Regions from separate parts of the Streptomyces sp. NPDC050560 genome, predicted to be linked through region 1. Evidence: riboswitches for the same ligand, from Rfam matches in the RefSeq annotation. Region 1 holds a riboswitch; the other holds the start of a gene.

Region 1 (5,963 bases):
GAAGATCCGGCCGAGCACGGCGGCGGCCGACAGCATCCGCAGGCCCTCGGGGCCCAGCCGCTCGGCGCGCTGCTCCACGGCCCGTACCAGCGTGAACGGCATCGGGGAGCGCGCCGCGGGGTCGAGCCGCCAGCGGCCGTCGGCGTGCCGCAGCTCGCCCCCGGCGCGCATGCCGCGTACCAGCTCCTGGGCGACGAAGGGGATGCCGCCGCTGTCGCGCAGCACCCGCTCGGACACCTCGGCCGGCAGGTCGTCGGGCGGGCAGCCGAGGCAGGCGGCGGCCAGCCGGTGGGTGTCGTCCGCGGCGAGCCTGTCGAGCGGCAGGACGGCGCCCTCGCCGCGCTGGGCGACGGCGCTCGCCAGTTCGGCGGCGGGCGAGGGCGCGGAGCGTGCGGTGGCGAGGACCGCGACGGGCGCCGCCGCGACGTTCGCGGACAGGTACTCGACGACGGCCAGGGTCTCGGGGTCGGCGTCGTGGAGGTCGTCCACGACGAGGAGGCAGCCGCGGCCCGCGCCGAGCGCGCTGGTGAGCCGTAGTACGGCCTCGGCAAGCACCACGGGTGACTCGTCGCACTTCTCGCCCGTGGACCACTCGGGCACCAGGCGGCCGAGCACGGGCCGGTAGGGGCCGAGCGCGGCGACCGGCGCCCTGGCGCCGTCGCGCGCGAGCGAGAGCAGTGCCTCGGTGAGCGGGCGGTAGGGCACGGCGGGCCCGGTGACGGTGCAGCGGCCCTTGAGGACCGCCATGCCGGTGTCCGCGGCGATGCCCACCGCCTCGGTACAGAGCCGGGTCTTGCCGACCCCGGGCTCCCCCATCACGAACACCGCGGTGCCGTGGTTCAGGCGTGCCCGTGCGAGCACGTCCCCCAGCTCGGCCATCTCCCGTTGCCGCCCGACGAGTTCCACGCGCGCCCCCACCACTCGACCCACTCCGCTCGCCCGCGGACGCCCTCCCCAGGGCCCGCCCCGGCACGGAACAGCTACATGCCTGCCCTTGGCCCTGCCCCCTAAACGACGCGCGTCACGCCGCGCGGGAACCGCCAGGCGGCGGTGGCATCCTCGGGGGATGGACACGGCGCGCGGGACGGCGGCGGGTGCGGGGCGGCTGCTCGCGCGCGCCGTCGTGCGGCGCGGCGACGGGAGCAGGGGGGCGCGGGCGGCGCGCGCCTGGCGGCGGCTGGTGCGTGCCGTGGGCGACGGCGATACGGACGCACAGGACGCGGTACGGACGCGGCCGGGGGCGCTGCCGCGCGCGGACGAGCGGGATCTGCTGGCGGTGGCGCCCGAGGACCCGGCGGCCCGTGCGGCCTTCCTGGCGCTGGTGGGCCGGCACGAGCAGCGCCGGGCGCTCGACCCGGAGGGGCGACTGCTGTCGCTCGCCTACCGCGGCGCCGACGACGACACGCGCCGCCGACTGCGTACGGCGCTGGTGGCGGCGGGCGACCCCGCGGCCCTGCGTGCCCTCGTCACCGGCGACACGCACGAGGGCGTCGCGGCCCTGTCGGCAGCGGAAGTACTGTGCCTGGCGCGGCGGTTGGCCGGGCGGGGCAGCGGGGACGAGCTGCGGCGGCTCGCGCTCGGCCTGCCCCTGCGACACGCCGTGGCGGTGGCGGCGCTGCTGCCGCCCGAGCACCGTACGGGAGGTGACCGCGGGGTGCTCGGCCTGCTGGCCGCCGCGGCACCTGACCGTATCGCCGCCGCGGTGGCGCGGGCTCCGCAGCGGCCGGTCACCCGGCTGTGGGCTCCCGGGGGCGGTGTCGGGCTGGGCGGGGCGGCGTTCTCGCCCGACGCGGCACGGCTCGCCGTGGTGGCGTCGACGATCCGCCCCCTACGGCTCGACTCGCTCGTCGAGGTGCACCGCTTCGACCTGGCGTCGGGCGACCGGCGAAGGCTCCTCACCAGGCGGCTGCGCGACGGCGTGCATGTGCGGGGCCTGATCCACCTCGCCGACGATGTGCTGCTGCACATCGGCCACCACTCGCGCCGGGGGACGTACGACGAGATCGTGTGGGCGGCCCCCTCGCATGCGCGCGCCGTCCATGGGCGGCACCTCTCGACGCTGCGGCGCTCGGCGAGCGGCGGCGCGGTCGGACTGGACCAGGACGGTGTGCTGGTCTTCGCCGACCCGGGCGCGGCACGGCTGCGGCTCGCGCCCCGGCCCCTCGTCGACGGTGACGGCCGCCCGTTCGACGGCACGGACACCCTGGCCGGCGCCTTCGCCACGCTCCCCGGCCGGGGGCTCGTCGCGGTCGTCGGCGGGGACAGGCTCGCCGTGGCCGACGAGGACGGGCGGCCGGTGGCCGGTGCCCGGTTGGAACGGGGCGCCGCCGAAGGGGAGTCGTATCCCGTGGTGGCCCTCCTCTCCCCCACGCGGGTCGCCGTCCGCCGCCGCATGGCGCCGCGCGCCTTCCCCCGCACCGAGATATGGGACCTCGACGGGCGCCCCCGGTGCGTCGAACGCCACGAGGGCCAGGCGCTGGAGAGATGGCCCTGGGACTTCTGGCGGCGGCACCCGCCCGTGCTCGACTTCGCGCTGAGCCTTGCCGGTGGCCCGGGCGGGGGCGGCACCGACGAGGACGCGCCTCCCCTGCTTGCGGCCCCCACGGACGCGCTCAGGCACCCGGTGGCGCTGTCCGCACACGGGGACCTGGCGGCGGCGACACCCCACGGTCCGGTCCACCAGGTCCTGGAACTCCACGGCCCCCATCTCGCGTCCGCCCGCGCCCTGTTGGAACGCCCGCTGCCACGGATGTCCCCGCCCGACCTCCACGAGGTACGGCAACTGCTGCGCAGCATCGGGGACCCGGAACTGCGGGCGGCCCTGGGCCTGTTGGAACGGTGCCTCACCTACCGCTTCGGCCGGGACGTCGCCTGATCCGGTCGGCCCTGGTACATCCAGGCGATGACGTCGAACACCCGCAGGACGCCGATGTCGTCGCCGATGCCCGACCGGTCGCGGAGACGGACCAACTGGTCGCGGAGGGCTCCGTTGTCCGCCCGCAGGGCAGCGGCCAGTGCGGCCCAGTACGAGTGGTCCACCCTCGGCCGTCCGAAGAGTCGCTTGATACGGATGTCGTAGACGGGGATGAGGTGGGGACGCTTGCGGGCCAGCAGTTTCCCGGCGACGATCGGGCCTCCGCCGTCGGGCTTCCCGGGGTACCGCCTGCCGTCGGCCAGCCGCTCCCACAGCTCCCAGGCGGGTCCGTCCTTCGCCACGAGCGCATCGCTCGCGGGATCTTCCAGACGGGCGTCACGCGGGATGAGTGACAGCAGGCGCGTCCAGTGTCCGCCGGGGTCCGTCAGGCAGTTGAGCGCTCCGTGCGGCTCCAGGCCCACGCTGAGCAGGGTGAGGGCGATCAGGTCGTCGGCGTCGAAGCGGTTCGCGACGTGCGCGGCGTCCCCGCCGCCACCCAGGCGCTCGAAGCACGCGCCCGAGTAGTAGAGGTCCCCCTTCGAGCGCTTTTCTGCGAAGTACTCGTGCAACAGGCACGCGGCCTTCTTGTCGTCCCAGTAAATCTCCGGGATTTTCAGCTCGATCATGCGAGAGACCCCCGATTCCCCAACCTGCCACTCTCACGAGTCGGGACGACAGGATACGGACCCGCGCCCCCTCGATCCCCCACGGCAGGGATTACCCCCGTTCCTTTCCGCGCATTGTTGCCCGTGCCTGCGCGGGAGAGCGAGAATGGGAGGGCGACGGTGATGAGGCCCGCCACAACCGCGGATTTCTCCGCTGACGGTCTCTGCGAAGTCCATAAGGCCGTGGGCCGGAATCGCAGAGGTGTCCCATGTCAGACCGCATCACTCACCGCGACCCCGCCGAGACCCGCTGCTCGGTGGCGGTCTTCCGGGACTCCTCGCTGTTGCTGCTGCAAAGCGAGGAGGACGGCCGGCCCGTGTGGAAACTTCCCGGCGGGCACGTCCGCACGGACGAAGGGCTGATCGCATGTGCGCGACGGGAGCTGCGCGAGGAGACCGGTCTTGAGGCCGGGGCGCTGCACTGCGCGCTCGTCCTCGACATCCACGACCGTCCGAACGGGCGCCACATCGTGGAGATCGTCCTCTACCCCACCGGCGGTGTGCCGGGCACCCCCCAGCCGCTGGAGCGCGCGCACCGGCCCCGGTTCGTCCCCATGGCGTCGCTCGACGGGCTGCCCCTGCGGCCGCCGATCCAGGGCCGGCTCCACGACCTGCGCCATGTGCACGAACGCGAGCTGAACGGGCAGGCCCCCTCCCCGGGAGCCGGTCTGTACTCCCTCCCCTGACCTGCCGGAACGCGGCACGCCGGGCCCGGAAGCCGGAGGCCGGGGGACGTCTGGCGCGCGGGGAAGGGCGCGCCGGGCCCCCCGCCGAAGGCCCGGGCCCGCCGCCTGCCACCCGCTCCCACCGGAGCGACACGAACCGCATCTCGCAGTACCCTGAGCACATCGGTGCCCCCGGGCGCCGAGCGGCGGTGGGGCCCGCCGTACCCGAACCGCGGCTCACCGGCCGCCAACGGTCCCTACTTGCGACGGCGCACCAGCACTGGTGCCAAGCGAGTAGGAGACGCCCATGCCCGACGGCACCGCCCACGGAGGCGTGAGAGACCGTCGTCAGGACCCGGCCCCGACGCCCCGTTCCACGTCGGTGCCCCGCGCCCCGTGACACTCCCGGCGGCCGCACCGCCACTCCCCCTCGTCGAACGGCGACGGACCCCGCCCGAGCACCCCGATCGAACCGCCCGCCCACGGGCTGATGGCTCCTCAGGACCGAAGCACCCCCGACAGCACCCACCCCCCGACGCGGTAAAGGCGGATCATGAACTGCTACGAGTGCCAGACCCTCGCCACCCCCACGTCCACCCCCGCGGTGGCGAGCTGCAACATTTGCAGCATCGGCCTCTGCCAGACGCACGCCGAGGCCGTGTCCCAGATCCTCCACCACAACAACGGAACGGGCCTGGCCACCCAGCCGCACGCGGCGCGCCGCATCCTCTGCAACATTTGCGCCACCGCGGAGCACAGCCGCGGATAGAGACGGACGACCGATGCCGGGGACGCGACCCGTTCGCGTCAGCTCAGGAACGGGTCCGCCGGTGTGGGCCCTTCCGGGCCTGGCCCCGCCCCGTCACCGGCGGCACGCAAGGCCCGCACCGCCTCCCTGGCCCGCGCCGCGGTCTCGTGTGCGAGCGTGCTGCTGAACCCGAGGTACGTCGCCGGGTCGAGCATGCGGGCGAGGTCGGCCTGCGACACCAGCGCGGCCACCCGTGGATCGGCGCTCAACACGTCGAACAGGCCCCGGCCCGCGCCCGTGGCGAGCGTCGCCTCGTGGACGATCTCGTGCGCCCGCTGCCGCCCCACCGCCGTCGCGATGCGCATCATCACCGCCTCCGCCATGATCAGACCGCCCGTCAGGCCGAGGTTGGCGCGCATCCGTTCGGGGAACAAGACCGTGCCCTCGGTCAGCCTGACCAGCCCGCGCAGCATGTCGCAGGACGCGATGGCCGCGCGCTCCACCGTCGCGATCAGGACGAGGCTGCGGCCCCGGTCGGACTCGTGACGCATGTTCATCGACTCCAGCGCCGGAGCGACACAGGAGCGCACGACCGCGGCGGCGGCCGAGACGTCCTGGCACAGGTGCGGATTGCGCTTCTGCGGCATGGTCGAGCTGCCGATACTTCCGGACCCGAAGGGCTCGGCCGCCTCGCCGTACTCCGTGCCCATCAGCGTCGCGATCTCGTCGGCGACCTTTCCCACGGTTCCGGCCAGCAGGCCGAGCAGGGTGACGTACTCGACGAGGTGGTCGGCGATGCTCCGGGAGGCGACCGGCATCGAGGTCATCCGCAACCGGCGGGCGATCACCTCCTGCACCCGCCGCCCCTGCTCCCCGAGACCCGCGTAGGTGCCGACCGCGCCGCCGAACAGCACGGTGAAGACCCGCGGCTCCGCGGCCCGCAGCCGCTCGGTGTGCCGGATCAGCTCGTC
Region 2 (5,963 bases), on a different contig from region 1:
CGGCTACCGCTCCGAGGGGCGGCGCACCCTGGCCCTGCGCGACCTGGATCTCGACGTGGCGGAGGGCGAGTTCCTGGCCCTCGTGGGGCCGAGCGGCTGCGGCAAGTCGACCCTGCTGAAGATCATCGCGGGGCTCGTCACCGCGACCGGTGGCACCGTCCGCCTCGACGGGCGCCCCGCGCCTGAGGCCCCGGAACGCGTCGGCCTGCTCTTCCAGAACGACGCCCTGCTGCCCTGGCGCACCGTCGCCGACAACATCCGCTTCCCCCTGGCGATCGCCGGAGTGCCGGCGGCCGAACAGCGCGAGCGGGTACGCGACTTGATCTCCGCCGTCGGTCTCGACGACTTCGGGCACTACTACCCGCGGCGGCTGTCCGGCGGGATGCGCAAGCGGGTCGCGCTGGCACGCATCCTGGCGGCCGACCCCGACGTGTTCCTCATGGACGAGCCGTTCGGGCCGCTCGACGCCCAGACCAGGGCCAGGATCAGCGCGGACTTTCTGGCGCTGTGGGAGAAGGTCGGCAAGACGGTGGTGTTCGTCACTCACGACGTGGACGAGGCGATCACCCTCGCCGACCGGGTCGCGGTGATGACGGCGGGCCCGGGACGCGTCAAGGAGGAGTACCGGGTGGACATCCCACGCCCCCGCTCCTTCGACGACGTACGCTTCTCCGCCCCCTTCCGCGAACTGCGGCAGCGCATCTCACGCTCGCTCGCCGAGGAGTTCGACCCGACCCGGTAGGCCGTGTTCCGACCGGCCGTGACCGGCACTCCCGACGCGGCGACCTCCCCGCGGTCGCCGTCCGTCTCACACCGGTACCCGCAGCGCGAGCAGCGCCACATCGTCCTGGCGCCGCCCGGCGAGGGCACTGAGCAGCCCGTCGCAGAACGCTCCGGGGGGCTCGCGGCAGAGCCGGGCGGCGTGCTGGCGCAGCCGGGTGAGCCCCCACTTGATGTCCTCGCCGGGACGCTCGACGAGCCCGTCGGTGTAGAGCAGCAGGGTGGCGCCCGGCGGCAGCACCGTCACGGCGTCGGCCCTCCGCAGATCCGGGTCCACCCCGAGGACGGGGGACAGCGCCTCTTCGAGCAGGTGTGCCCGGCCCTGCGGGGTCACCAGGACGGGCGCGGGGTGTCCCGCGTTGGTCCACTGGGCGAGCCACGGCCCACGGGACGGTGTGTGCACGCGAACGATCACCGCGGTGACCAGCTCCGTCGAGCTGAGCCCCTGCATGACCGCGTCGAGGCGCCGCATCACACCCGCCGGTGAGTCACCGCTGTCGAAGGCGAGGGCGCGCAGCATGTTCCTCATCTGCGCCATACGCACCGCCGCCTTCAGGTCGTGGCCCACGACGTCGCCGACCGCCAGCACGGTCGACCCGTCGACCAGCCGGAACGCGTCGTACCAGTCGCCGCCCACCTCGACCCCCGTGCGCGCCGGTACGTAGCGCGCCTCAAGGCGCAGATGGCGTACGTCGCCCAGCTCCGGCAGCAGGGAGCGCTGGAACTGCTCTGCGGTGTGCTGCTGGAGGTCGTAGAGGTGGGCGTTCTCCACGGCGAGCCCCGCCCGGTGGCCGATGTCCGCCGCCAGCGAGCGGTCCTGCTCGTCGAAGGGGCGCCCGTCAGGGTCCCGTACCAGGGTGAGCGCGCCCCGCACCTCGCGGCGGGCCTGGAGGGGCACCACGAGGGTGGGCCCTTCGGAGGGGCCGTGTCCGGCGGAGCCGAGGGGACCGGCGCCGCGCAGGACCCGCGCCAGCGGCTCCACGGAGTCGTTCGACCAGGCCGGGAGGGCCGACGCGGCCGGTTCCCTGCGCCGGGGGTCGCGCGCGGGGGCGACCGTGACGCGGCGTACCCGGTCCCCCTCCAGCAGGTCCACCGCGCAGGACGAGGCGAAGTGCGGTACGACGAGTCGCGCCAGGCGGCGCAGTGTCTCGTCGACGTCGAGGATGCTGGCGAGGGCGGCGCTGATGTCGGAGAGGAGCGCCAGCCGGTCGTGGGCGCGCGCCAGCTCGGTCCCGTCGTCCGCGGCCGGTCCTGAGGTCACCTCGCACCCCTCCGCGACATGGCCGTGGCATCGGATACGGGCGTCTGGTGTCCGCGGGGTTCTCGTCGCACGGGACAAATATATGGCGGTATCCACCCATTCGCGGCGCCTTTGCGGAGGGGCGTGTGCGGGATTGCGCCGCGCCTGAGGCCGTCACCCGGGCCGCGGCGCTGCCCCCTCGCCCGTGGGTGTCCACCGGTGGAGGCAGCACTCCGGGCGCATGGGACGCGCGTCGCGGGGTAGTCGGGGGTTCAAGTGGGACGGCGATGAGGCTCGCCGTTGACCGCGGGTGCGACCCCGCTGATGGCCTCTACCGACAGATACGTACCTGTCCGTAGGAGGCCACGATGGACCCGCCGACCGATGTCGACGAGCGCAAGGTCGGGGATGCCGGGGGCTTTGCCGCGGCGCCCCCTCCCTCGCGAAGGACACACCTCACCCCCTCCCCCGCGCGGGCCACCCCCGTCCTCTGGAGGACAGCCATGCCGGTACACATCGCGGACCTGCACGCCATCGAGATCCTGGACTCCCGCGCCCGCCCCACCCTCGCCCTCACCCTGACGACAGCCGACGGCGCCCGTATCCGGGCGGGTGTGCCGTCCGGAGCCTCCACCGGCAGCCGTGAGGCCGTCGAACTGCGCGACGGCGACCAGGGCCGCTACGCGGGCCAGGGCGTGCTGCGGGCCGTCGCCAGGGTCAACACCGACATCGCCGAAGCGCTGCGCGGACGCCGCTTCGCCTCGGCCGCCGAGGTCGACGCCGCCCTGCTCGAACTCGACGGCACCGACACCACCTCACACCTCGGGGCCAACGCGGTCACCGGCGTCTCCCTGGCCGCAGCCCGCGCGGAGGCGGCGTCGGCGGGCACACCCCTGTGGCGGTCGCTCGCCGATATCGCCGGGACCGCGCCCAGGCTCCCCGTACCGCACTTCAACGTGGTCAACGGCGGTGTGCACGCCGCGGGCGACCTCGACTTCCAGGAGTTCATGCTCGCCCCGCTCGGCGCCCCGGGGCTCCCCGAGGCCATCCGGGCCGGTGCCGAGATCTACGCGCGCGTCAAGGCCCGCCTCATCTCCGGGGGCCACACCACGGGACTCGGCGACGAGGGCGGCTTCGCACCGTCGCTCTCCCGGCCCGAGGACGTCCTCACCCTGCTGGTCGACGCCATCGAGGAGGCCGGCCACACCCCGGGCCCCACGGGCGTCGCCCTCGCCCTCGACCCCGCCGCGAGCGAGTTCCACACGGAGGGCCGCTACACCGTGGCGGGCGACGAACTGACGTCGGAACAACTCATCGACCGCTACGAGGAGATCGTCGACCGCTTCCCCGTATGGAGCATCGAGGACGGTCTCGCGGAGGACGACTGGGACGGCTGGGCGCGCCTCACCGCCCGCCTCGGCGACCGGGTCCAGCTCATGGGGGACGACATCTTCGTCACCAATCCCGCGATCATCGAACGCGCCGTCGCCCACCGGGTCGCCAACTCCGCCCTGATCAAGGTCAACCAGATCGGCACCGTCACCGCCGCGCTTGAGGCCATGGCGGTCTGCCGCGACGCCGGATACACCCAGATGGTGTCGCACCGGTCCGGCGAGACGGAGGACTCCTTCATCGCCGACCTCGCCACCGGAACCGGCTGCGGCCAGCTCAAGTCCGGCGCCCCCGCACGCGGGGAACGGGTCGCCAAGTACAACAGGCTCCTCGAACTCGCGCACCAGAACCCCCAACTCCCTTTCGCCGCTCCCGACCGCTGAACGATGGCGGCAGACGGGTCGGCCGCTGGCCTACCGGCCGTTGGCCTCAATACTGTCGGCCGCACTCGAAAAGAAGTAAGGGCGCCGCCGACGGCCGTGTCGGGGCCCATATCAGGGGCCCACGCTCCTGCCCCCGGGGGTTCCGTTCCCCCGGCCCCTGTCCCGTTCCAGGAGTGGTTTTCCACGTGCCCGGGGAGAGGCCCCACCATTCGGCGTAAGGCAGGGTTCGTGGGTTTGCCTGGTGCGGCACTCGGGTCCACGATGGCTCTTCGAAAGCTGAACTTGCCCTACGACAAAGCCCCTTGCGCCGCGGATGGCTGGACACCAGGCGGCACAAGGGGCTGAAGGAAGGACACAGCGTGTCGCTCCAATTCCACGATCCCATACACCCCGGCACACCGCCACGGCGTGCCGGCTCGGCAGCCGTCGTACTCGTGATCATCCTCCTGATGCCCCCCCTCATGACCGCCGCCCAGATCGCAGCAGCAGCCACCCTCATCAGCGCCGGAACCACCCTCATAACGAGGCTCAACAGGGCGGCCCCATGCACATGTCGGCCGTGAACCGGCACCGGTATCGCGGCTAGGATTATCTGCCCCCAGAGGGTTCGCCCGATGAGCGACATGAATCGCTTCTGACCACTAAGGCGGCTTTGGCAAAGTACGCAAAAACCGCGGTCCACCGAGACAAAACAGCAGGCCAACTCCTGTGCTCCCCGCGAACGCGGGGGTGGTCCCTGCTTGCGCAGCTTGCCGAGCGACGTGCCCTAGTGCCCCCCCCCGCAGGAACAACAGCCACCGCCCCCGCCCCAAACGCGAAGGAAGCGTGAGCAAGTCCGGGGCGGGGCACGGCACTACACCCCACGCCGCTGTATCACGCGTCGGCATGACCGGCCCTCCACGGGGCACCGGAATCTCGCAGGTCCAAAGCGCGAACCGGAACCGGACACGGCACCGGTCGCCCGGTGCGGCTGCCGTGGGGGTGCCGCGAGTGGGGGGACGTATGACGAAACGGAACGAAGTTCCCGGCATCACGCTCTTCGGCGCGCTGACCTTCGACTCCCGGGGCGGCTTCGACCGTCCGGCCGTCGAGAGCGTCCTGCGGGACGTCGCGGACAGCGGGGTCGAGGACGTCTACGTGATCGCGCACGGCGCCTGCAACACCGAGGAGACCGCCGACGCCTTCGACCACGAGATCGCCCGCCTGCTCGCCGCGGAACGCGCCGACGACACCCCGCCCGTCGGACTGCTCGGCGTGCGCTGGCCCTCCGTGCGGCTTCGCGACGAGCCGGTGCCGGGGCTCACGGCCGACGAGACACGCGCCGCGTGCGAGGCACGCCCCGCCCTGACCCCTCCCGGGCTCGACGACCTGCGTCACGCCCTGCCCAGGAGCCATGACGCGGTCGACACCATCGACCGGCTGCTGACGGAACAGCCCACCGACGACACCTCCTTCGACGACCTCGGCACGGCGCTGCGCGAGATCGCCCGGGTACCGCTCGACGACCCACGGGCCGACTACACCAGCGACACCGCGGGCGAACTCCTGCCGCAGGCCGACCCGTTGATGCTGTTCGAGGACACCAGGGAGGTCTGCGCCGAGTTCGCGGGCGCGCTGCGGGACGCCGAGAAGTCGTCGCGCAGGTCCGACCACAGGCCCGAGCGGCAGGAGCGCCCCGAACTGGCCTCGCAGGACGCGGCGCCCTCCGAGCACGGCACCCTGCGGGAGATCGCGACGGCGGGGCCAAGGCCCGCGGAACCCCTCAGCGACCGCGTCTCCAGGACCGGCACCGTCTCCGCCGCCGGCCCGCTCGGCGACGCCCGCCTCGCCCAGGACCCCGCCGACCTGTGGTACGGCGCGCACGAGCTGCTGCGCCAGGTCGTCTACCACGTACTGCGCCGACGCGCGGGCCTGGTCGGGGAGTTGGGGCTCGGCCCCTGCCTGTACGCGCTGGCGGAGGCGTCCAAGGTCCGTATCCACCTCGTCGGCCACGGCCTCGGCGGGCGCGTCGCGAGCTTCGCCCTGCGCGGCCTCGAACAGGACGGCGAGCAGCGCCTCGGCGTGTGGAGCCTCACCCTGCTCCAGGCGGCGATGTCGCACTTCGCGTTCGCCCGCAGCCTGCCCCAGCAGATCTCAGGACACGGCGCCCTGTGGGACCGCGAGGACCA

What was found. A riboswitch is a leader RNA that binds a small molecule or an ion and turns the genes downstream of it on or off. The one in region 1 is predicted to bind fluoride.
Region 2: linked by a shared signal. The riboswitch ahead of eno (phosphopyruvate hydratase) and the one ahead of ACIBIW_RS27060 (NUDIX hydrolase) in region 1 are both predicted to bind fluoride.

The regions. Positions count from the first base shown of each region.
Region 1 is NZ_JBITGT010000012.1:180,256-186,218, reverse strand. It holds gene ACIBIW_RS27075 (helix-turn-helix transcriptional regulator) at 1-906, opposite strand, end outside; gene ACIBIW_RS27070 (hypothetical protein) at 1,067-2,875, shown strand; gene ACIBIW_RS27065 (DUF6308 family protein) at 2,848-3,540, opposite strand; fluoride riboswitch at 3,690-3,753, shown strand; gene ACIBIW_RS27060 (NUDIX hydrolase) at 3,789-4,265, shown strand; gene ACIBIW_RS27055 (DUF2180 family protein) at 4,798-5,013, shown strand; gene ACIBIW_RS27050 (adenylosuccinate lyase family protein) at 5,052-5,963, opposite strand, start outside.
Region 2 is NZ_JBITGT010000009.1:199,454-205,416, forward strand. It holds gene ACIBIW_RS22165 (ABC transporter ATP-binding protein) at 1-742, shown strand, start outside; gene ACIBIW_RS22170 (PP2C family protein-serine/threonine phosphatase) at 809-2,041, opposite strand; fluoride riboswitch at 2,295-2,361, shown strand; gene eno (phosphopyruvate hydratase) at 2,524-3,795, shown strand; gene ACIBIW_RS22180 (hypothetical protein) at 4,798-5,963, shown strand, end outside.